4 regions of the Pantoea folii genome follow, and region 3 is predicted to be linked to each of the others. Evidence: predicted binding sites of a transcription regulator. Region 3 holds the regulator's gene; each other region holds the start of a gene.
What was found. Region 3 encodes sigma-54, which starts transcription at its own class of promoters, with help from an activator protein. Its sites were predicted from a motif close to GTTGGCACANNTTTCGCTNT; they were not measured.

Region 1: glnK (P-II family nitrogen regulator) is a predicted target of sigma-54. The motif match lies at 3,329-3,348, and genes of this name have one in related genera.
Region 2: glnA (glutamate--ammonia ligase) is a predicted target of sigma-54. The motif match lies at 2,868-2,887, and genes of this name have one in related genera.
Region 4: AC1MDE_RS14550 (gamma-glutamyltransferase family protein) is a predicted target of sigma-54. The motif match lies at 3,711-3,730, and genes of this name have one in related genera.

The regions. Positions count from the first base shown of each region.
Region 1 is NZ_JBWXON010000011.1:7,177-12,305, reverse strand. Features, by position in the region: gene AC1MDE_RS13825 (SmdA family multidrug ABC transporter permease/ATP-binding protein) at 1-1,373, shown strand, start outside; gene AC1MDE_RS13820 (SmdB family multidrug efflux ABC transporter permease/ATP-binding protein) at 1,366-3,141, shown strand; gene glnK (P-II family nitrogen regulator) at 3,401-3,739, shown strand; gene amtB (ammonium transporter AmtB) at 3,773-5,062, shown strand.
Region 2 is NZ_JBWXON010000020.1:101,668-106,796, reverse strand. Features, by position in the region: gene glnG (nitrogen regulation protein NR(I)) at 1-66, opposite strand, end outside; gene glnL (nitrogen regulation protein NR(II)) at 74-1,123, opposite strand; gene glnA (glutamate--ammonia ligase) at 1,310-2,719, opposite strand; gene typA (ribosome-dependent GTPase TypA) at 3,160-4,980, shown strand.
Region 3 is NZ_JBWXON010000014.1:12,443-17,571, reverse strand. Features, by position in the region: gene lptC (LPS export ABC transporter periplasmic protein LptC) at 1-287, shown strand, start outside; gene lptA (lipopolysaccharide ABC transporter substrate-binding protein LptA) at 256-810, shown strand; gene lptB (LPS export ABC transporter ATP-binding protein) at 816-1,541, shown strand; gene rpoN (RNA polymerase factor sigma-54) at 1,590-3,023, shown strand; gene hpf (ribosome hibernation promoting factor) at 3,045-3,332, shown strand; gene ptsN (PTS IIA-like nitrogen regulatory protein PtsN) at 3,495-3,977, shown strand; gene rapZ (RNase adapter RapZ) at 4,030-4,884, shown strand; gene npr (PTS phosphocarrier protein NPr) at 4,881-5,129, shown strand, end outside.
Region 4 is NZ_JBWXON010000011.1:167,115-172,243, reverse strand. Features, by position in the region: gene hpxZ (oxalurate catabolism protein HpxZ) at 57-440, opposite strand; gene AC1MDE_RS14560 (AtzE family amidohydrolase) at 443-1,840, opposite strand; gene hpxX (oxalurate catabolism protein HpxX) at 1,837-2,022, opposite strand; gene AC1MDE_RS14550 (gamma-glutamyltransferase family protein) at 2,034-3,620, opposite strand; gene hpxU (MurR/RpiR family transcriptional regulator HpxU) at 3,800-4,639, shown strand; gene AC1MDE_RS14540 (transporter substrate-binding domain-containing protein) at 4,834-5,129, shown strand, end outside.

The DNA of each region.
Region 1 (5,129 bases), on a different contig from region 3:
AAGGCGTCCTGACGCTGGTGGATTCGCTGGTGATGGGCTTAGTGGTGCTGGTGGTGATGAGCGTGCAAATCAGCTGGGAATTGACGCTGCTGGCGTTGATCCCGATGCCGCTGATGGCGATTGCCATTCAGAAAGATGGTTCTCGTCTGCACCAGCGCTTCAAAGTGGCGCAGGCCGCCTTCTCCAGCCTGAACGACCAAACACAGGAGAGCCTCACCAGCATTCGCATGATCAAAGCCTTTGGCCTGGAGGATCATCAATCGCAACAGTTTGCTGACATTGCGCGCGACACCGGCAAGAAAAACCTGCATGTTGCGCGAGTTGATGCACGTTTCGATCCCATCATTTATATCGCCGTGGGTTTCTCTAACCTGCTGGCGATTGCGGGTGGTGGCTGGATGGTGTGGCACGGTAGTTTGACGCTGGGTCAGCTCACCAGCTTCGTGATGTATCTGGGACTGATGATTTGGCCGATGCTGGCGCTGGCGTGGATGATCAACATCGTTGAACGTGGGAGCGCGGCATGGAGCCGCATTCGCGCGCTGTTGGCGGAAGCGCCGGCGGTGGAGGATGGGCAGAAAGTCCTGCCCGCCGACGCTGGAGATTTACAGGTCGCTATTCGTGAATTCCATTATCCCGCCAACGCAGGCGCGGCGCTGAGCCATGTTAATTTTCAACTGAAACCAGGGCAAATGCTGGGGCTGTGCGGTCCAACCGGCTGTGGTAAAAGCACGCTGTTGAGTCTGATTCAACGTCATTTCGACATCGACCAGGGTGACATTCGCTACCATAACCTGCCGCTCACGCAGCTGCGACTTGATAGCTGGCGCAGTCGGCTGGCGGTGGTGAGCCAGACGCCATTTTTGTTCTCCGATACCGTGGCCAATAACCTGGCACTGGGGCGTCCGAATGCGTCTCAGGAAGAAATTGAGCGTGTGGCGCGCATGGCCTGTGTACACGATGACATTCTGCGTCTGCCGCAGGGATATGACACTGAAGTGGGTGAGCGCGGTGTGATGCTTTCTGGCGGTCAAAAACAGCGTATTGCCATTGCCCGCGCGCTGTTGCTGAATGCGGAAATCCTGATCCTCGACGATGCACTATCCGCGGTGGACGGTCGCACAGAGCATGAAATCCTGCACAACCTGCGGCAGTGGGGCAAAGGCCGCACATTGATCATCAGTGCGCATCGTTTATCGGCGTTGACCGAGGCCAGTGAAATTCTGGTGCTGCAACAAGGTGCGGTGACTCAGCGCGGCGATCATGACAGCCTGCTAGCGAAAGAGGGATGGTATCGCGATATGTACCGCTATCAGCAACTCGAAGCGGCGCTGGATGAAGATGAAATCGCAGAGGAGGCGAATCATGGCTAAATCGCAACGTTTGTGGCCAACCCTGAAACGCCTGCTGTCATACGGTAAACCCTGGCGAAAATCGTTGTGGGTGGCGGTTGGCATGCTGTGGATCGCGGCGGCGGCGGAAGTCACCGGCCCGGTGCTGGTGAGCTACTTCATTGATAATTTGGTGGCGAAACACCAAATGCCTTGGGCCATCGCCATCGGGCTGCTGGTGTGCTTTATTTTGCTGCAACTGCTGGCTGCAGGTTTGCACTATTTCCAGGCGCTGCTGTTTAATCGCGCGGCGATTGGTGTGGTGCAACAGTTACGCGTGGACGTGATGAACGCAGCACTGCGTCAGCCGCTTAGCGCCTTTGATACCCAGCCGGTGGGGCAGATTATCTCGCGCGTCACCAATGATACTGAAGTGATTAAAGATCTCTACGTCACGGTGGTAGCCACCGTGCTGCGCAGTGCGGCACTGATTGGCGCAATGCTGGTGGCGATGTTCTCGCTCGACTGGCGCATGGCGCTGGTGGCGATTGTCATCTTCCCGCTGGTACTCACGGTGATGCTGATTTATCAGCGTTACAGCACGCCGATTGCACGTCGTGTGCGTAGCTATCTGGCGGATATCAATAATGGTTTCAATGAAGTGATCAACGGCATGAGCGTGATCCAGCAGTTTCGCCAGCAGGCGCGCTTTGGTGAACGCATGGGCGAGGCCAGCCGCTCACACTATCTGGCGCGCATGGAAACCTTGCGGCTGGATGGCTTCCTGCTGCGTCCGTTGCTAAGTCTGTTTTCGACGATGATTCTCTGCGGGCTGCTGATGCTGTTCAGCTTTGCCACACCCGGTGTGTTTGAGGTTGGCGTGCTTTACGCCTTCATTACCTATCTGGGACGCCTGAATGAACCGTTGATTGAGCTCACCACGCAGCAATCGATGCTGCAGCAGGCGGTGGTTTCCGGCGAGCGTATCTTCGAACTGATGGATGCCACTCAACAGGGATACGGCACGGATAACCTGCCGTTGGCCTCAGGGCGTATTACCTTGCACGATGTCAGTTTTGCCTACCGCGACAATCGGGATGTACTGAGCCATATCAGCCTCGAAGTGCCGGCGCGCGGTTTTGTGGCGCTGGTGGGGCATACAGGCAGTGGCAAAAGTACGCTGGCGAATTTACTGATGGGATATTACCCGGTGACACGCGGTAGCATCGAGCTGGATGGTCGCCCTTTACCGCAGCTGACGCATGAAGCGTTGCGGCAAAGCGTCGCGATGGTGCAGCAGGATCCGGTGGTGCTGGCGGATACCCTGTTAGCCAACGTGCGGCTCGGGCGTGACATCCCGGAAGAGCAGGTGTGGCAGGCACTGGAAAAGGTGCAGCTCGCTCCGCTGGCTCGCTCAATGTCGGAGGGCATCCACACGCGATTGGGTGAGCAGGGCAACAATTTGTCGGTCGGGCAAAAACAGTTACTGGCGCTGGCGCGGGTGCTGGTTTCGCTGCCACAGATTTTGATTCTTGACGAAGCGACCGCCAATATCGATTCCGGCACCGAGCAAGCGATTCAGCATGCGCTGCGTGCACTACGCCAGCACAGCACGCTGGTGGTGATTGCACACCGTCTTTCTACCATCACCGAAGCGGATCAGATTTTGGTATTGCACCGTGGTCAGGTTGCCGAGCGCGGCACGCATGCGCAGTTGCTGGCTCAACAGGGTCGTTACTGGCAGATGTATCAGCTGCAGCAGGCGGGTGATGAACTCGCGGCGAGCATCCCCGCACAAGCAGAAGGGTGAATTGCACCTTTTTTGCGCAGATTTATCGGATTGTTCTGTATTGATGCACTCCTTTGAGGCTTGAAGCACCAAAGGAGTGCAATATTGCAACACCTTTCTTTTGCCCTATCCCCAAACTGAGCTACCCATCACATAACGAAGCGCGATACAGCGCGTCTATGCCGCTGACTTCTCCCCTTTTTTAATTTGTGGCACAGCGTTTGCTTATATCTCCTCGTGTCCGCGAGACTCACTCAATTTATTATCTGGAGGGGAACGTATGAAGCTGGTTACCGTGGTAATCAAACCATTTAAGCTGGAGGACGTGCGTGAAGCCTTATCCTCCATTGGCATTCAGGGACTGACTGTTACCGAAGTGAAGGGGTTTGGTCGCCAGAAAGGTCACGCAGAGCTTTACCGCGGTGCCGAGTACAGCGTGAACTTCCTGCCAAAAGTTAAAATTGATATCGCGATTGCGGACGATCAACTCGATGAAGTGGTGGATGTCATCAGCAAAGCCGCTTACACCGGCAAAATTGGCGACGGCAAAATCTTCGTCGCAGAACTGCAGCGCGTTATTCGTATTCGTACCGGCGAGACCGACGAAGCAGCACTGTAACTGGGGCTCTGAATTGTGATGGGATGGAAAGAAATGAATAAAATGATGACTAAGTTGGGCCTCACCAGCCTGGCACTGTTACCGTCTCTGGCCATGGCGGCAGCACCTGCCGTTGCGGACAAAGCGGATAACGCCTTTATGATGATCTGTACCGCTCTGGTACTGTTTATGACGATTCCGGGCATCGCCCTGTTTTACGGCGGTTTGATTCGCGGCAAAAACGTCCTGTCGATGCTGACCCAGGTTGCCGTGACTTTCGCATTAGTCTGCGTGCTGTGGGTGATTTACGGTTATTCACTGGCCTTCAGCGAGGGCAACGCCTTCTTCGGTAACTTCCAGTGGGCGATGCTGAAAAATATCGAGCTGAAAGCGGTGATGGGCAGCTTCTATCAGTATATTCACGTCGCGTTCCAGGCTTCCTTCGCCTGTATCACCGTGGGCCTGATTGTGGGCGCGATTGCTGAACGTATTCGCTTCTCAGCAGTACTGATTTTTGTGGTGGTCTGGTTGACGCTCTCTTATCTGCCAATCGCACACATGGTGTGGGCTGGCGGTCTGCTGGCGCAAGACGGCGCGCTGGACTTCGCTGGCGGTACCGTTGTTCATATCAACGCAGCCGTTGCGGGTCTGGTGGGTGCTTATCTGGTGGGCAAACGTGCTGGCTTCGGTAAAGAAGCGTTCAAGCCGCACAACCTGCCAATGGTCTTCACCGGTACTGCGATTCTGTATGTGGGCTGGTTCGGTTTCAACGCCGGTTCTGCTTCTTCAGCTAACGAAATCGCAGCATTGGCTTTCCTGAATACTGTTGTGGCGACTGCAGGTGCGGTGCTGTCATGGGTGTTCGGTGAGTGGGCAATGCGTGGCAAACCTTCTCTGCTGGGTGCGTGTTCTGGCTTTATCGCCGGTTTGGTTGCTATCACCCCGGCTTGTGGTTATGTCGGTGTCGGCGGCGCGCTGATTATCGGTCTGGCCGGTGGCCTGGCAGGTATCTGGGGTGTGACCACCCTGAAGAAATGGCTGCGTGTGGATGACCCGTGTGATGTGTTCGGTGTGCACGGCGTGTGCGGTATCCTGGGTTGTATTCTGACCGGTGTGTTCGCCTCCTCTTCACTGGGCGGCGTGGGCTACGCAGAAGGCGTGACCATGGGCCATCAGGTTTGGGTTCAGCTGTTCAGCTGCGGCGTGACCATTGTCTGGTCAGGTGTTGTCGCCTTCATCGGCTTCAAACTGGCGGATATGATCGTTGGCCTGCGTGTTCCAGAAGATCAGGAACGTGAAGGTCTGGATGTGAACAGCCACGGCGAGAACGCTTACAACCAGTAAGAAATGCGCAGTAGAAGAGCAGTGCGCTAAAATTATAAAAAGACGAGGGGGCGATAATATCGCCCCT
Region 2 (5,129 bases), on a different contig from region 3:
CGCACGTTCAAGCACCCAGCGGATGGAGCTATCGTCATCGACGATCCAGACTATCCCTCGTTGCATAGAAACCTCACTGGCGAATAGGCAGGTAAACCGAGAATTCGGTATGTCCTGGCCAACTGTTAAATTCTATTTTTCCTGAATGCTGATCGATCAGGCTGCGGGCGATGGAGAGACCTAAACCGGTGCCTCCTTCACGACCACTCACCATCGGATAGAACAGCGTGTCCTGTAGATGAGCAGGAATCCCAGGGCCATCATCTTCGATATCAATACGTGCCACCAGGCGATAACGGGTGCCGTGCAGCGTGAGCTGGAACGCGGTACGGGTGCGGATCACGATAGTGCCACCTTCGTCACCCAGCGCCTGCAACGCATTACGCACTACGTTGAGTAGCACCTGCTCAATCTGATCGGGATCGTGTGGCAGCTCGGGCAGGCTCGGGTCGTAATCACGCACCAGCGAGACATTGTCCGGCAGCTCCATCGAGACCAGATTCACCACGCGCTCCGCCACCTGATGAATGCTTTGTGTGACGTGCATACCGGGCTGTTGGGGCCCCAGTAAACGATCAACCAGATTACGCAGGCGGTCCGCCTGTTCGATAATAATCCGGGTATATTCATGCAGCGAAGGATCGGGCAGAGCACGCGTTAATAACTGCGCGGCGCCGCGTAAACCTCCGAGCGGGTTTTTAATTTCATGCGCCAGTCCGCGCACTAAATCACGTGCAGCGACCTGCTGAGCATGTTGCAGCTGTTCCTGGCTGAGACGGCGTTGATTATCCATCGGCGCCATTTCAAGCAGGATAAGACCATCGGGTAGACGCTGTGCGGTCAGCGACATAATGTGCGCGCGGCCATCGACCACTAACGTCACTTCGCTGTCGGTAAAGCCCTGGCCTGCTCCAAGACTCTCGCTCATCACCTCAATATTCAGCGAAAAATAGCCGGTTAATTCCGGTAATGGCGTGCCGAACAATTTGCGTGAGCTTTGTGCCAGTAATTGCTGCGCTGCCGGGTTGGCATAATGGATAACCAGATCGTTATCGACCAGCAAAATACTGTTGATTAGAGAGTTAAGAATCTGCCCCGCGTCGGGCAATGTGCCAGTTGCCATACAGCGTTCCTCTGCACTAATTTAGTGCATTATAGCCTTTTGGGACTGAAAACTATCATTCGAACGATGAATTCGCGGTGAAAAAAGCCCATCCGGAGATGGGCTAAAGTTTCCACGGCAACAAAAAAACGTTCAGGTTATTTACGCCGCCAATCAGCGGCGTGAAATGCGCTGAAATTTTTTAAATTAAACGCTGTAGTACAGTTCGAACTCAACTGGGTGCGGAGTCATGCGCACGCGGTCAACTTCTGGCTTACGCAGTTCGATATACGCGTCGATAGCGTCATCAGTGAACACGCCGCCACGGGTCAGGAACTCGCGGTCTTCGTTCAGTGCGTTCAGTGCTTCTTCCAGAGAACCTGCAACTTTTGGAATCTCAGCTTCTTCTTCCGGTGGCAGGTCATACAGGTTTTTGTCCATCGCATCGCCAGGGTGGATCTTGTTGATAACACCATCAAGACCCGCCATCAGCAGCGCGGTGAAGGCCAGGTATGGGTTAGCCGCTGGATCCGGGAAGCGTGCTTCGATACGACGTGCTTTCGGGCTCGCAACCACTGGGATACGGATTGAAGCTGAACGGTTACGTGCTGAGTAAGCCAGCATAACAGGTGCTTCGTAACCCGGGACCAGACGCTTGTAAGAGTTGGTGGTTGGGTTAGCCAGGGCGTTGATCGCTTTAGCGTGCTTGATGATACCGCCGATGTAGAACAGAGCAGTTTCAGACAGGCCGCCGTACTTGTCGCCAGAGAACAGGTTCACGCCGCCTTTTGACAGGGACATGTGGCAGTGCATACCAGAACCGTTATCGCCGAACATTGGCTTAGGCATGAAGGTTGCAGTTTTGCCGTACGCGTGAGCAACGTTGTGCACCACGTATTTGTAGATCTGAATTTCGTCAGCTTTTTTGGTCATGGTGTTGAAGCGGGTAGCCACTTCGTTCTGACCAGCAGTAGCAACTTCGTGGTGGTGAGCTTCAACCACCAGGCCCATCTGCTCCATGGTCAGACACATAGCAGAACGGATGTCCTGAGCTGAATCGACTGGTGGAACCGGGAAGTAACCGCCTTTCAGACCTGGACGGTGACCTTTGTTACCGCCTTCGTATTCTTTACCGGTGTTCCATGCCGCTTCGATATCATCGATAGCAACGTGTGAACCTGAAGTAGAAGAACCGAAACGGATGTCATCGAACAGGAAGAACTCTGGCTCTGGTCCAAACAGCACGGTATCCGCGATGCCAGAAGAACGCAGGAACTCTTCTGCACGTTTAGCAATGGAGCGTGGGTCACGGTCGTAGCCCTGCAGCGTGCCTGGCTCGAGGATGTCACAACGGATGATCAGCGTTGGATCTTCGAAGAAAGGATCCATAACTGCAGTGGTCGCATCCGGCATCAGCACCATGTCTGATTCGTTAATGCCTTTCCAGCCACCGATGGATGAGCCATCGAACATTTTGCCTTCTTCGAAGAAGTCAGCGTTAACCTGGTGAGCAGGGATAGTAACGTGCTGTTCTTTACCTTTGGTATCGGTAAAACGCAGGTCAACAAACTTAACTTCGTGCTCGTTCATCATCGAGAGGACGTGTTCAGCGGACATACTTAAACTCTCCTGGAAATGGTCATAATCGTCATGGTGAGAGAACTTCGTTGCCTGGAATGTGTCACGCTTACTGACCACCCCTAACCAAGATCTCGGCAAGCTCTTTTCAACCGTTGTATAACTGTCGTTTTCGCTTGAAAGATATAAAGCGAATTCTGTGCCAACTTTATTACAATGGTAAAAATGGCGCTGTGACGCGCTCTTTCGTGAGTCGGTCACTGCACCAGTATGGATGAGGTGCACTAATTTGGTGCTCCATAGATCAAATATCGCCCCAAAAAGGTGCAAAACACCATCGCAGTGCAGATTAATGCACCGTAATTGGTGCTAAAAAACAGCACTAAGAGAAACTTTAAGGGAATACTGTGATCATGTTCAGTCTTTCGCTTAATCCGTGTACAATACCGCGTTATTTCTATAATGCCTGAGGCAAAGCTGTGATCGAAAATTTGCGTAACATCGCCATCATCGCGCACGTTGACCATGGTAAGACCACCCTGGTTGACAAGCTGCTACAACAGTCCGGTACTTTTGATGCTCGTACCGAAGCGACTGAGCGCGTAATGGACTCCAACGATTTGGAGAAAGAGCGTGGGATTACCATCCTCGCAAAAAACACCGCCATCAAATGGAACGACTACCGTATCAACATCGTTGATACCCCAGGACACGCCGACTTCGGTGGTGAAGTGGAACGTGTTATGTCCATGGTGGACTCGGTGCTGCTGGTTGTAGATGCGATGGATGGCCCTATGCCGCAAACCCGCTTCGTAACCAAAAAAGCCTTTGCTCATGGTTTGAAGCCGATTGTAGTCATCAACAAAGTTGACCGTCCGGGCGCGCGTCCTGATTGGGTTGTTGATCAGGTGTTTGACCTGTTCGTTAACCTCGACGCGACTGACGAGCAGCTGGACTTCCCTATCATTTATGCGTCAGCGCTGAATGGTATCGCCGGTCTGGATCACAACGACATGGCAGACGACATGACCCCGCTGTATCAGGCGATTGTGGATCGTGTTTCTCCACCACAGGTTGAAGTTGAAGCCCCACTGCAGATGCAGATCTCGCAGCTCGACTACAACAACTACCTGGGCGTTATCGGCATTGGCCGCATCAAGCGCGGTAAAATCAAGCCGAACCAGCAAGTCACTATCATTGATAGCGAAGGCAAAACCCGTAACGGTAAAGTCGGTAAAGTACTGGGCCATCTGGGTCTGGAACGTATCGAGAGCGCCGAGGCTGAAGCAGGCGATATCATCGCTGTCACCGGTCTGGGCGAGCTGAACATCTCTGACACCATCTGCGACACGCAGAAGGTTGAAGCGCTGCCAGCCCTGAGCGTTGATGAGCCAACCGTAACCATGTTCTTTAACGTCAACACTTCACCTTTCTGCGGTAAAGAAGGTAAGTATGTGACTTCGCGCCAGATTCTGGAGCGTCTGAATAAAGAGCTGGTGCACAACGTGGCACTGCGTGTTGAAGAAACCGAAGATTCAGACGCATTCCGTGTGTCTGGTCGTGGTGAGCTGCACTTGTCTGTTCTGATCGAGAACATGCGTCGTGAAGGTTTCGAACTGGCGGTATCCCGTCCGAAAGTTATCTTCCGCGAATTCGAAGGCCGTAAACAAGAGCCATTCGAAAACGTGACCCTCGACATCGAAGAAACCCACCAGGGTTCTGTGATGCAGGCGATGGGTGAGCGTAAAGGCGATCTGAAAAATATGGATCCAGATGGCAAAGGCCGTGTACGTCTCGACTACATGATCCCAAGCCGCGGCCTGATCGGCTTCCGTAACGAATTCATGACGATGACTTCAGGCACTGGCCTGCTGTACTCCACCTTCAGCCACTACGACGATGTGCGTCCAGGCGAAGTGGGCCAGCGTCAGAACGGTGTACTGATCTCTAACGGCCAGGGTAAAGCAGTCGCATTCGCACTGTTCAGCCTGCAGGATCGCGGTAAGCTGTTCCTGGGTCACGGTGCTGAGGTTTATGAAGGCCAGATCATCGGTATTCACAGCCGTTCTAACGACCTGACAGTTAACTGCCTGACCGGTAAGAAACTGACCAACATGCGTGCGTCAGGTACTGATGAAGCGACCACTCTGGTTCCACCGCAGAAAATGACGCTGGAGCAGGCTATCGAGTTCATCGATGATGACGAACTGGTAGAAGTGACTCCGCAGTCAGTCCGTATTCGTAAACGTCACCTGACCGAGAACGACCGTAAGCGTGCGTCTCGCGGCGGTAAAGAGTAAGCGAAACAGTCTGATATTTAAGCCCCGCATCGCGGGGCTTTTTTGTGCCTGCAACCCGCTGCAACGCTCGCTTTGTGAAAGTTGTCCCCGATTCCAGAACGCTTATTTCCCCCTCATCGTACCTGTTCAGTCATGCTTTTTGCCGCTAA
Region 3 (5,129 bases):
GTGCCGATAAGGCAAAGCTGACCAAAGATCGTATGCTGTATCTATATGGTCACGTCGAAGTGAATTCCCTGACCCAGGATTCTCAACTTGAGCGCATTATTACCGATACGGCTCAGGTTAATCTGGTCACCCAGGATGTGACATCTGACGATCAAGTCACCCTATTTGGCCGCAGTTTTAATTCCACTGGCATGAAGATGCGCGGCAATTTACGAACCAAGAATGCCCAGCTGCTTGAAAAGGTCAAAACTTCCTATGAAATCCAAAATGAACAAAAACAGCCTTAAGTTGTTGTTGGTAAGCGCCTTACTGGCGACCAGCCTGCCCGCGCTGGCCCTGACGGGAGACTCTGACAAACCCGTTAATATTGATTCGGTGAATCAGGCGCTGGATCTGCAAGGCAACGTAGCGACCTTTACCGGCAATGTCATTGTGACCCAGGGTTCAATCAAAATCACCGCTGACAAAGTGGTGGTCACACGTCCAGGTGGCGACAGTAAAAAAACTATCGTGGATGCCTACGGCGCTCCCGCCACTTTCTACCAGATGCAGGATAACGGCAAACCCGTGCAGGGCCACGCCTCAAAACTGCATTATGAGCTGGCGAACGATTTCGTTGAACTGACGGGCAATGCCTTCATTCAGCAGCTGGACAGCAACATCAAAGGCGATCGCATCACTTACCTGGTGAAAGAGCAGAAAATGCAGGCATTTAGCCAGGGCGAAAGCAAACGCGTCACCACCGTACTGGTGCCGTCGCAGTTGCAGGACAAAAACGGCTCGTCCACGAGCCCTAAAAAGAGTAACTGATCGCTATGGCCACATTAGTCGCTGAAAACCTGGCGAAAGCCTATAAAGGCCGCCGCGTGGTGGAAGATGTCAGCCTGCAGGTAAAATCTGGCGAGATTGTCGGCCTGCTGGGTCCAAACGGTGCCGGCAAGACCACCACATTCTATATGGTTGTCGGGATTGTGCCGCGTGATGCAGGCCGCATCGTGATCGATGACGAAGATATCAGTATTCTGCCGCTGCATGCGCGAGCGCGCCGTGGTATTGGCTATCTGCCGCAGGAAGCGTCAATCTTCCGCCGTCTAAGCGTGTTCGACAATCTGATGGCGGTGTTGCAAATCCGCGATGATTTAACGGAAGAGCAGCGTCAGGATCGTGCCAATGAGTTAATGGAAGAGTTCCACATTGAGCATCTGCGTGACAGCATGGGGCAGGCGCTTTCCGGTGGTGAACGCCGCCGTGTTGAAATCGCTCGCGCTCTGGCAGCCAACCCCAAATTTATCCTGCTGGATGAACCTTTTGCCGGTGTTGACCCGATCTCAGTCATCGATATCAAAAAAATCATCGAACACCTACGCGACAGCGGTCTTGGCGTGTTGATCACCGATCACAACGTGCGTGAAACGCTTGCGGTGTGCGAACGTGCTTACATCGTGAGCCAGGGACATCTGATCGCGCATGGCACGCCGGATGAAATTCTTGCAGATGAGCAGGTTAAACGGGTTTATTTGGGCGAAGAGTTCAGACTCTGATAAGGTGTCGTTATTCACGACATTTGCTTAGGAAATTCAAGCAGAATTATGAAGCAAGGTTTGCAACTCAGGCTCAGCCAACAGCTGGCGATGACCCCACAGTTGCAGCAGGCCATTCGTCTGCTGCAACTCTCTACGCTTGAACTCCAGCAGGAACTGCAACTGGCGCTGGAAAGCAATCCGCTGCTTGAGCAAACCGATCTGCATGAAGAAGTCGATTCACGTGAGCATCAGGAGAGCGACTCGTTAGACACACGTGAAGCCCTCGAACAGAAAGAGATGCCCGAGGAGCTTCCACTCGACGCCACCTGGGATGAAATCTACACCGCGGGAACGCCTTCTGGCACGGGTACCGATTACCAGGATGATGAGCTGCCGGTTTATCAAGGCGAAACCACCCAGTCACTGCAGGACTACCTGATGTGGCAAGTGGAGCTCACGCCGTTTACGGATACCGACCGCGCGATTGCCACTTCAATTGTCGACGCCATTGATGACACGGGCTATCTCACCGTTTCCGTCCAGGACATCTGCGACAGCATTGGTGATGAAGAGCTGACGCTGGAAGAGGTTGAAGCGGTGCTGAAGCGTGTTCAGCGCTTTGATCCTGTCGGTGTCGGTGCACGTGATCTACGTGACTGCTTGCTGGTGCAACTTTCACAATACGCTGCCGATGCGCCAATGCTGGCAGAAGCGCGGTTGATCGTCAGTGAACATCTGGATCTGCTGGCCAACCACGATTTTCGCAGCCTGATGCGTATAACACGCCTCAAGGAAGAAGTGCTGAAAGACGCGATGCTGCTGATTCAGTCACTCGATCCCCGTCCCGGCCAATCGATCAACACCAGCGAACCCGAGTATGTGATTCCTGATGTACTGGTGCGTAAAACCAGTAAGCGCTGGACCGTTGAATTGAATTCAGACAGCTTGCCGCGCCTGAAGATCAATCAACATTACGCCGCGATGGGCGGTTCCGCACGTAACGACAGCGACAGCCAATTCATTCGCAGTAATTTGCAGGAAGCCAAATGGCTGATTAAAAGCCTCGAAAGCCGCAACGACACACTGCTCAAAGTGACGCGTTGTATTGTCGAGCAGCAGCAGGCGTTCTTTGAACAGGGCGAGGAATACATGCGGCCGATGGTGCTGGCAGATATCGCCCAGGCCGTGGACATGCATGAATCCACCATTTCCCGTGTGACCACGCAAAAGTACCTGCACAGCCCGCGTGGCATCTTTGAATTAAAATATTTTTTCTCCAGCCATGTGAATACCGAAGGCGGTGGCGAAGCCTCTTCCACGGCGATCCGTGCCCTGGTGAAGAAATTGATCTCCGCGGAGAACCCCGCAAAACCCTTGAGCGACAGCAAACTCACCTCCATGTTATCCGATCAGGGCATCATGGTGGCGCGACGTACGGTTGCTAAATATCGCGAGTCTTTATCTATACCGCCATCAAACCAGCGTAAGCAGTTGGTTTGACCGAACGAAGAAGGAAGACCTATGCAGCTAAACCTGACCGGACTGAATGTTGAAATCACTGAACCGCTGCGCGAATTTGTAAATAGCAAATTTGCCAAACTGGAACACTACTTTGATCGTATCAATCAGGTTTATATTGTTCTGAAAGTGGAGAAGGTGACGCAGATTGCGGAAGCAACACTGCACGTCAACGGCGGAGAGCTGCACGCCACAGGGGAAGCGGAAGACATGTACGCGGCCATCGACGGGTTAATCGACAAGCTTTCCCGTCAGCTGACCAAACACAAAGACAAACTGAAAAAACACTAACCTTCATGCTTGCAGAGTGCTGACCGATTCGGCACTCAGAGCGCAAATGGGGCGGGTTAACCGCCCCGTTTTGTCATCTGCGCAAGCGCCAACGGGAGACTCGCCATTGTGTTATGAATGGCGTTAACCTTGCGGCTATGTGAACTCGCAAGTGAAACGATGATGAACAACGATCTGACACTGGAATTGAGCTCGGTCCTCTCACTGGACTGTACCCGTAGCGGCGTACACTGCCAGAGTAAAAAACGCGCGCTGGAAATTATCAGCGAGCTGGCAGCGAAGCAGCTCAATCTGCCGCACCAGACACTTTTTGAAGCCATTCTGACTCGCGAACGTATGGGCAGTACTGGCATTGGCAACGGTATCGCCATTCCGCATGGCAAGCTGGAGGAGGATACGCTGCGCGCCGTTGGCGTATTTATCAGCCTCGACCAACCAATCGCTTTTGACGCCGTGGATAATCAGCCGGTTGATCTGCTGTTTGCTCTGCTGGTGCCTGCAGACCAGTGCAAAACCCATTTGCATACGCTGTCGCTGGTCGCTAAACGTCTGGCAGACAAAACCGTCTGCCGCCGTTTGCGTGCGGCACAGAGTGATGAAGAACTCTATGCCATTATCACAGAAGCTCAGGAAGAACACTCTTAAGCGACAGACACATTTACCGGCCTATTCGTCGGTTTAAAACGGGAGAAATGTGATGGTGCTGATGATCGTTAGCGGTCGGTCAGGCTCAGGAAAATCGGTCGCACTGCGTGCCCTGGAAGACATGGGATTTTACTGTGTCGATAATCTACCCGTGGTGCTGCTACCGGAATTAGCGAACACCCTAACAGAGCGCAATATTTCAGCGGCCGTCAGCATTGATGTGCGCAACATGCCTGAATCGCCGGAGGTGTTTGAAACGGCGCTCAACAATCTGCCGGATTCGTTTTCACCACAGTTACTGTTCCTGGACGCCGATCGCAACACGCTGATACGGCGTTACAGTGATACTCGCCGCATCCATCCGCTCTCCAGTAAAAACCTGTCACTGGAAAGTGCGATTGATGAAGAGAGTGACCTGCTTGAGCCTTTGCGTTCGCGGGCAGACCTGATCATTGATACTTCCGAAATGTCGGTCCATGAGTTGGCTGAAATGCTGCGTACGCGCCTGTCAGGCAAACGTGAGCGTGAGCTGACCATGGTGTTTGAGTCCTTCGGCTTCAAACACGGCATTCCCATTGATGCCGATTACGTCTTCGATGTGCGTTTCCTGCCAAACCCGCACTGGGATCCCAAGCTGCGTCCGATGACCGGGCTTGATCGTCCTGTTGCGGCTTTCCTCGACCGCCACACTGAAGTACATAACTTCATTTACCAGACGCGCAGCTATCTGGAGCTGTGGTTGCCGATGCTGGAAACCAACAACCGCAGCTATCTAACGGTCGCGATTGGCTGTACCGGGGGTAAACACCGTTCGGTTTACATCGCCGAACAGCTGGCAGATTACTTCCGTTCACGCGGCAAAAATGTGCAGTCTCGTCATCGCACTCTGGAAAAACGTAAATCATGACCGTGAAGCAAGTCGTTGAGATTCGCAATAAGCTGGGCATGCATGCGCGCCCGGCAATGAAACTGTTCGAGTTGGTGCAGAGTTTTGACGCAGAGGTACTACTGCGCAATGAAGCCGGTACGGAAGCCGAAGCCAGCAGCGTGATTGCGCTGCTGATGCTCGACTCCGCGAAAGGCGGCCATATCGAGATTGAAGCCAGCGGTCCGCAGGAAGTCGAGGCGCTGGCTGCGGTGATTGAGCTGTTC
Region 4 (5,129 bases), on a different contig from region 3:
CGTACCGGCCCTGACCACGCGAGTTAAGTCATACTGACGAGCGCCGGTTTACCCCGCTAGCTCATTAAACTCACCTGCGCCGCGACAATCCGCCACCCATAAGGCATGCGCACCCATGTTTGCTGCTGGCGACCAATCTTCTCCACGCCTTCACGCGTAAACTCAGTGCTGCACACCGCGTAGTCATCTCCAAAGGTGGTGATCACCGTATTACGTAGCGTGCGCGCCAATCCCTTCGATGGACGGGCAGCGCGAAAAGCACGGATCTCATCAATGCCATACAGATTTTCCCCTGCGCCCAAACGCACGGTGCGATCGTCGTGCCAAAACAATTCATCCAGCACATCAACATTGTTGCTGATCAGCGCTTCTTCATAGCGATAAAACGCAGCGGTCACCTCAGCCAGCACCGCAGGACGATCAATATGTTCAGGTGTCATGGTTACGCATCCATCAAGGTGGTTTGTGGCAGGGTCAACCCTTGCTGCTGCAGTGCCCAGGCGGCGCGCAGTGCAAGATGTTCTTTAAACGGTGCTGCGATTAACTGTAAGCCAATCGGTAAGCCACTGGCAGTTTGCAAAGGCACGGTACAGACCGGCAAGCCGAGGAAGGAAATCGGCTGCGTTAACATGCCCATACTGGCGCGCGTCGGCAAATCCTGGCCGTTAATATGAATCGTCTCTTGCCCAATGGTGGTCGCGGTGCAAGGGGTCGCCGGTGCAATCAGGACATCGAATTGTTCAAACAGCGGTAACACCTGCTGTTGGAAATGACGGCGGAAGCGCTGCGCCTGCACATACCACGCGGAAGGCAGCATCGCTCCGGCCAGCAGACGCTCGCGAGAGTTCGGTTCGAATTGCTCGGGCATATTGCGCAAAGCGGGCAGATAGTGATTGCCGCCTTCTGAGGCGGTGAGGATAAAGGCCGCTGAACGGGCAATTTCCGCGTTGGCTAACGTGACGGCTTCGCTGGCATCCAGCGCTTGTGCCACCACTTGCACGGCGGCACGCGCTTCTTCGCTGCACCAGGTCGAAAAGAAACCACCCAGCACTGCGCTACGTATGCCTTCTGCGCCTTTTACTAATCCGTCACTGGTCGGTTCCTTCGCCTGCGCTGCCTGGAAAGCATCGCTGGCATCGTGACCTTGCAGCGCATCGTACACCAGACTCAAATCTTCTACCGAGCGAGCAAACGGACCGATATGATCGAGGCTGGCGACAAAAGGATGGCTGCCACTGCGCGATAAGCGACCAAAGGTCGGTTTGAGTCCATAGATACCGCACAACGAGGCCGGCACGCGGATCGAACCATTGGTATCGGTGCCCAGTGAGAAGTGCACTAAGCCTGACGCGACAGCCGCCGCCGAGCCGCCTGAGGAACCACCGGCCACGCGGCTCAAATCGCGCGGATTATGGGTCGGGCCATAATGGGTGTTTTCGGTAGTAAAGCCGTAAGCATAGGCATCCATATTCAGCATGCCGGAGAGCAGTGCACCGGACTGACGCAGTCGACTCACCGCCCACGCATCTTCGCGGGCCGCTGCACGTTCACTGAATAAGCTGGCACCAGCAAGGGTGCTGTGACCGGCGACATCAAACAGGTTTTTAACCGCATAAGGAATACCCGCCAGCACAGGCAATACTTCACCGCGCTGGCGTTGCAAATCGACCTGATCCGCTTCGCGCAACATGCGCTGACCGGTGACTTCGGTCCACGCATTGAGTGCAGGATTGTGCTGTTCAATGGCGTTCAACGTCTGTTGCGCCACTTCACGGGCGCTAATATCACCTTGATTCAGCGCATGATTGAGCGCTTTGATGGATAACGATGCCAGTTTCATGGATGAAACACTCCTGCCACTTCCAGACGGTCATCCAGCGGGAAAGCCATGAGCGGTTCAGCCATGGCGGCGATGCGATTGAACTGCACCAGCAATTCAGTGCGACGTGCTTCGTCCAGCTCCAGAGCCAGAATCTGTTCCATTTGAGCGATATAAGCCGCCCAGTCCGGTTGCGAATGCATGATGGTTTCCTTTAAAAGCCGGCTGCGCTGCCGTTGCTACGTGGATCGAAGGCACCTTCCAGCATGCCGTTATTGTGTCTGACGATGGCGCCAGCGTGGCCGACGACTTCGCTGAAATCAGGCAACAGCTCAACGTCATGACCGAGTTCGCGCAACTGCTGCACCGTTTCTGCTGACATACGCGCTTCGAGTTTGAGAGAGTCAGAGGATTGTCCCCAGGTTCGCCCCAACAACCAGCGCGGTGCACTGACCGCCTGTTGAAGTGGCTGTCCCTGAATTACGTGGCGGGTAAAAATTGCTGCCTGCGTTTGTGGTTGGCCATCGCCCCCCATTGATCCGTAAACCATCGTGCGACCATCTTTCAGGCGCGCAGCCGCTGGATTTAAGGTATGGAACGGTTGTTTACCGGGTTTTAGTGCCAGCAGATGGCCCGGTTGCAGGCTAAAGGCTGCACCGCGGTTTTGCCAGGTAATGCCTGTACCCGGTAGCACGACGCCGCTGCCAAATTCGTGATAAATGCTCTGGATAAAGGAAACGGCCAGCCCGCTGCTGTCCATCACCCCCATCCATACGGTATCGCCAGGACCTCGCCCGGTTCCCCACGGCGCGGCTTGTTGGTCATTAATTTGCGTTGCCAGTGTGGAAAGATGATCGGCATCGAGCAGGTCTTGCACATTGAAGTCGATATGGCGCGGATCGGTGATGTGTTTGTCGCGCAAGGCAAAGGCTTTTTTAGTGGCCTCAACAATGCGGTGTACGGTTTGTGCTTCATCGGCCTCCGCCATGTTCAGGCGGTCGGTGATACCCAAAATCGCCAGCGATACCAAACCCTGCGTTGGTGGCGTCATATTCCAGATGTCACCTTCACTGTGTGCCAGATGCAGCGGCGTACAGCGGCGCGCGTGGTGTTTTTGCAAATCTTCCAGGGTGATCGGCATCCCCAGCGCGGTCATCTCACGTGCCAGATGGTGGGCCAGTTCGCCGCGATAGAAACTCTCCAGACCCTGTTCACTCAACACGCTAAGTGTATTGGCAAGCGCGGGCTGGGTAAAACGGCTACCGGCACCAGGCACGGTGCCGTCAGGCAAGAAGGTCGCAGCGAAGCCGGGTTGATCAAGCAATTCATGTTGCTTTGCGGCAGTGGCTGCAGCCTGCGATGCGGTAACAGGAATGCCATCGGCAGCATAGCGAATGGCGTCACGCAGCAAACGGGCTAACGGCAACCGCGCAGAACCTAGCTCTTCAGCTAGCGTTAACGCCTCCTGCCAGCCACTCACCGTGCCTGCTACAGTGAGCGCTGCTTTAGGACCGCGATGCGGAATATGGCTTTCGCCGTGATAGAAGTCGAGGTGGGCGAGTGAGCCTGCTGCGCCACTGGCATCGATAGCGATAGGATCGCCATTGGGCGGCACGACCAACCAAAACCCATCGCCACCCAAGCCGTTCATGTGCGGATAGACAACCGCGATAGTGGCCGCTGCCGCTACCATCGCTTCGATCGCGTTACCGCCTTCGCGTAAAACCGCCAGTGCACTTTCACTGGCAAGATGATGTGGGGTGACGGCCATGCCGAGCGGGGCCATGTTGCTCTGTATCATAGTGAACTCTTCATTGTTGATTCTTTTGTAGGGTGTGAATGGGGTTGGTGTTGGTCATAAAAAGTGACCCTACAAATCCGTGAGGTGATCTAAGCAAGAGCTGTTCCAGTTTTGGGTTGGGCATCAATGTGGATCGATTTGTGCTAGCTTGTGATGAAACGAAAGTTACAGGACCAATGATGAAACAGCTTGATGAACGCCTTCGCAGTCACTATCCGCAACTGTCGCCGCAGGAGCAGCGTATTGCCGATTTTGTGTTTGACCATTTTGATGACCTGATCAGCTACAACAGCGCAGAGCTGGCGCGGCTGAGCGGGGTATCGAAGGCGACAGTCAGCCGCCTGTTTAAACGTCTGGGCTATGAGAAATACAAGGACATGCGTGATGAGCTGCGTACGCTGCGTCAGAGTGGGATGCCCCTCACCGACAATCGCGATGCAGTGCAGGGCAATACCTTACTGTCGCGTCATTACAAGCAGGAGATGGCCAACCTGACGCAGTGGGTGAACAGCATCGACCCGCAGCAGTTTGGCGAAGTGATTCAGGCGCTGGGTGCTGCAAAGCGGGTGTTTATTATCGGCATGCGTAACGCCTATCCGGTGGCATTGCACCTGCGTCAGCAGCTGATGCAGGCGCGTCCGCAGGTACATGTGTTACCACAACCCGGCCAGACGCTGGGCGAGGAGCTGGTGGATATCACACCCGAAGATATTGTGGTGGTGATGGCCTTCCGCCGCCGTCCACGCATTATCCGCCCGCTGATGCAGCAGCTGCAGCAGAGCAATATTCCGGTGCTGGCGCTGTGCGAGCCGCAGGCGCAGGGTATTATCACGCTGGCACAATGGCAGCTGTGCGCGCCGCTCGATAGCGTCTCCGCCTTTGATAGCTATGCCTCGGCGATGAGTCTGATCAACCTGCTGGCAAATGCACTGCTGCATGAAATGCTGTCGCAAGGCCGTCAGCGTATTCATCAAATTGCCGATCTTTATCAGCACCTGGATGAACTGGAACACCGATAGTGGGCACCACTTTGGTGCTTTGCACCTTTTTTGATCGGGTTTTAATACGGGCGTAATGCCCGTTTTTATCGCCTTAAACTCCGTGTTTATTCGTTTTTCTTCCCTTTGCGCCCCACACCCTGCGGTTGGCACATTAGTTGCAAATCGTTTTATCAAGAATCTTTTGTTTCACGATAAACTCACCGGGGTGCATAATGAAAAAAGTTTTACTGGCAGTCGCAGGCGCAGCATTGCTGATGGCTCAGGTCGGCAGTGCGATGGCCGATCAGCTACAAGACATTCAGAAGCGTGGCGTCATCCGCATTGCGGTGCCGCAGGACTTCCCGCCGTTTGGTTCAGTCGGTACCGATTTACAGCCACAAGGCTATGACATCGACATGGCCAAGTATCTGGCGAAGCAGATGAAACTGAAGTTGCAGCTGGTGCCGGTCTCCAGCGCCAACCGCGTGCCTTATCTGCAAACCGATAAAGTGGATCTGGTGATCTCCAG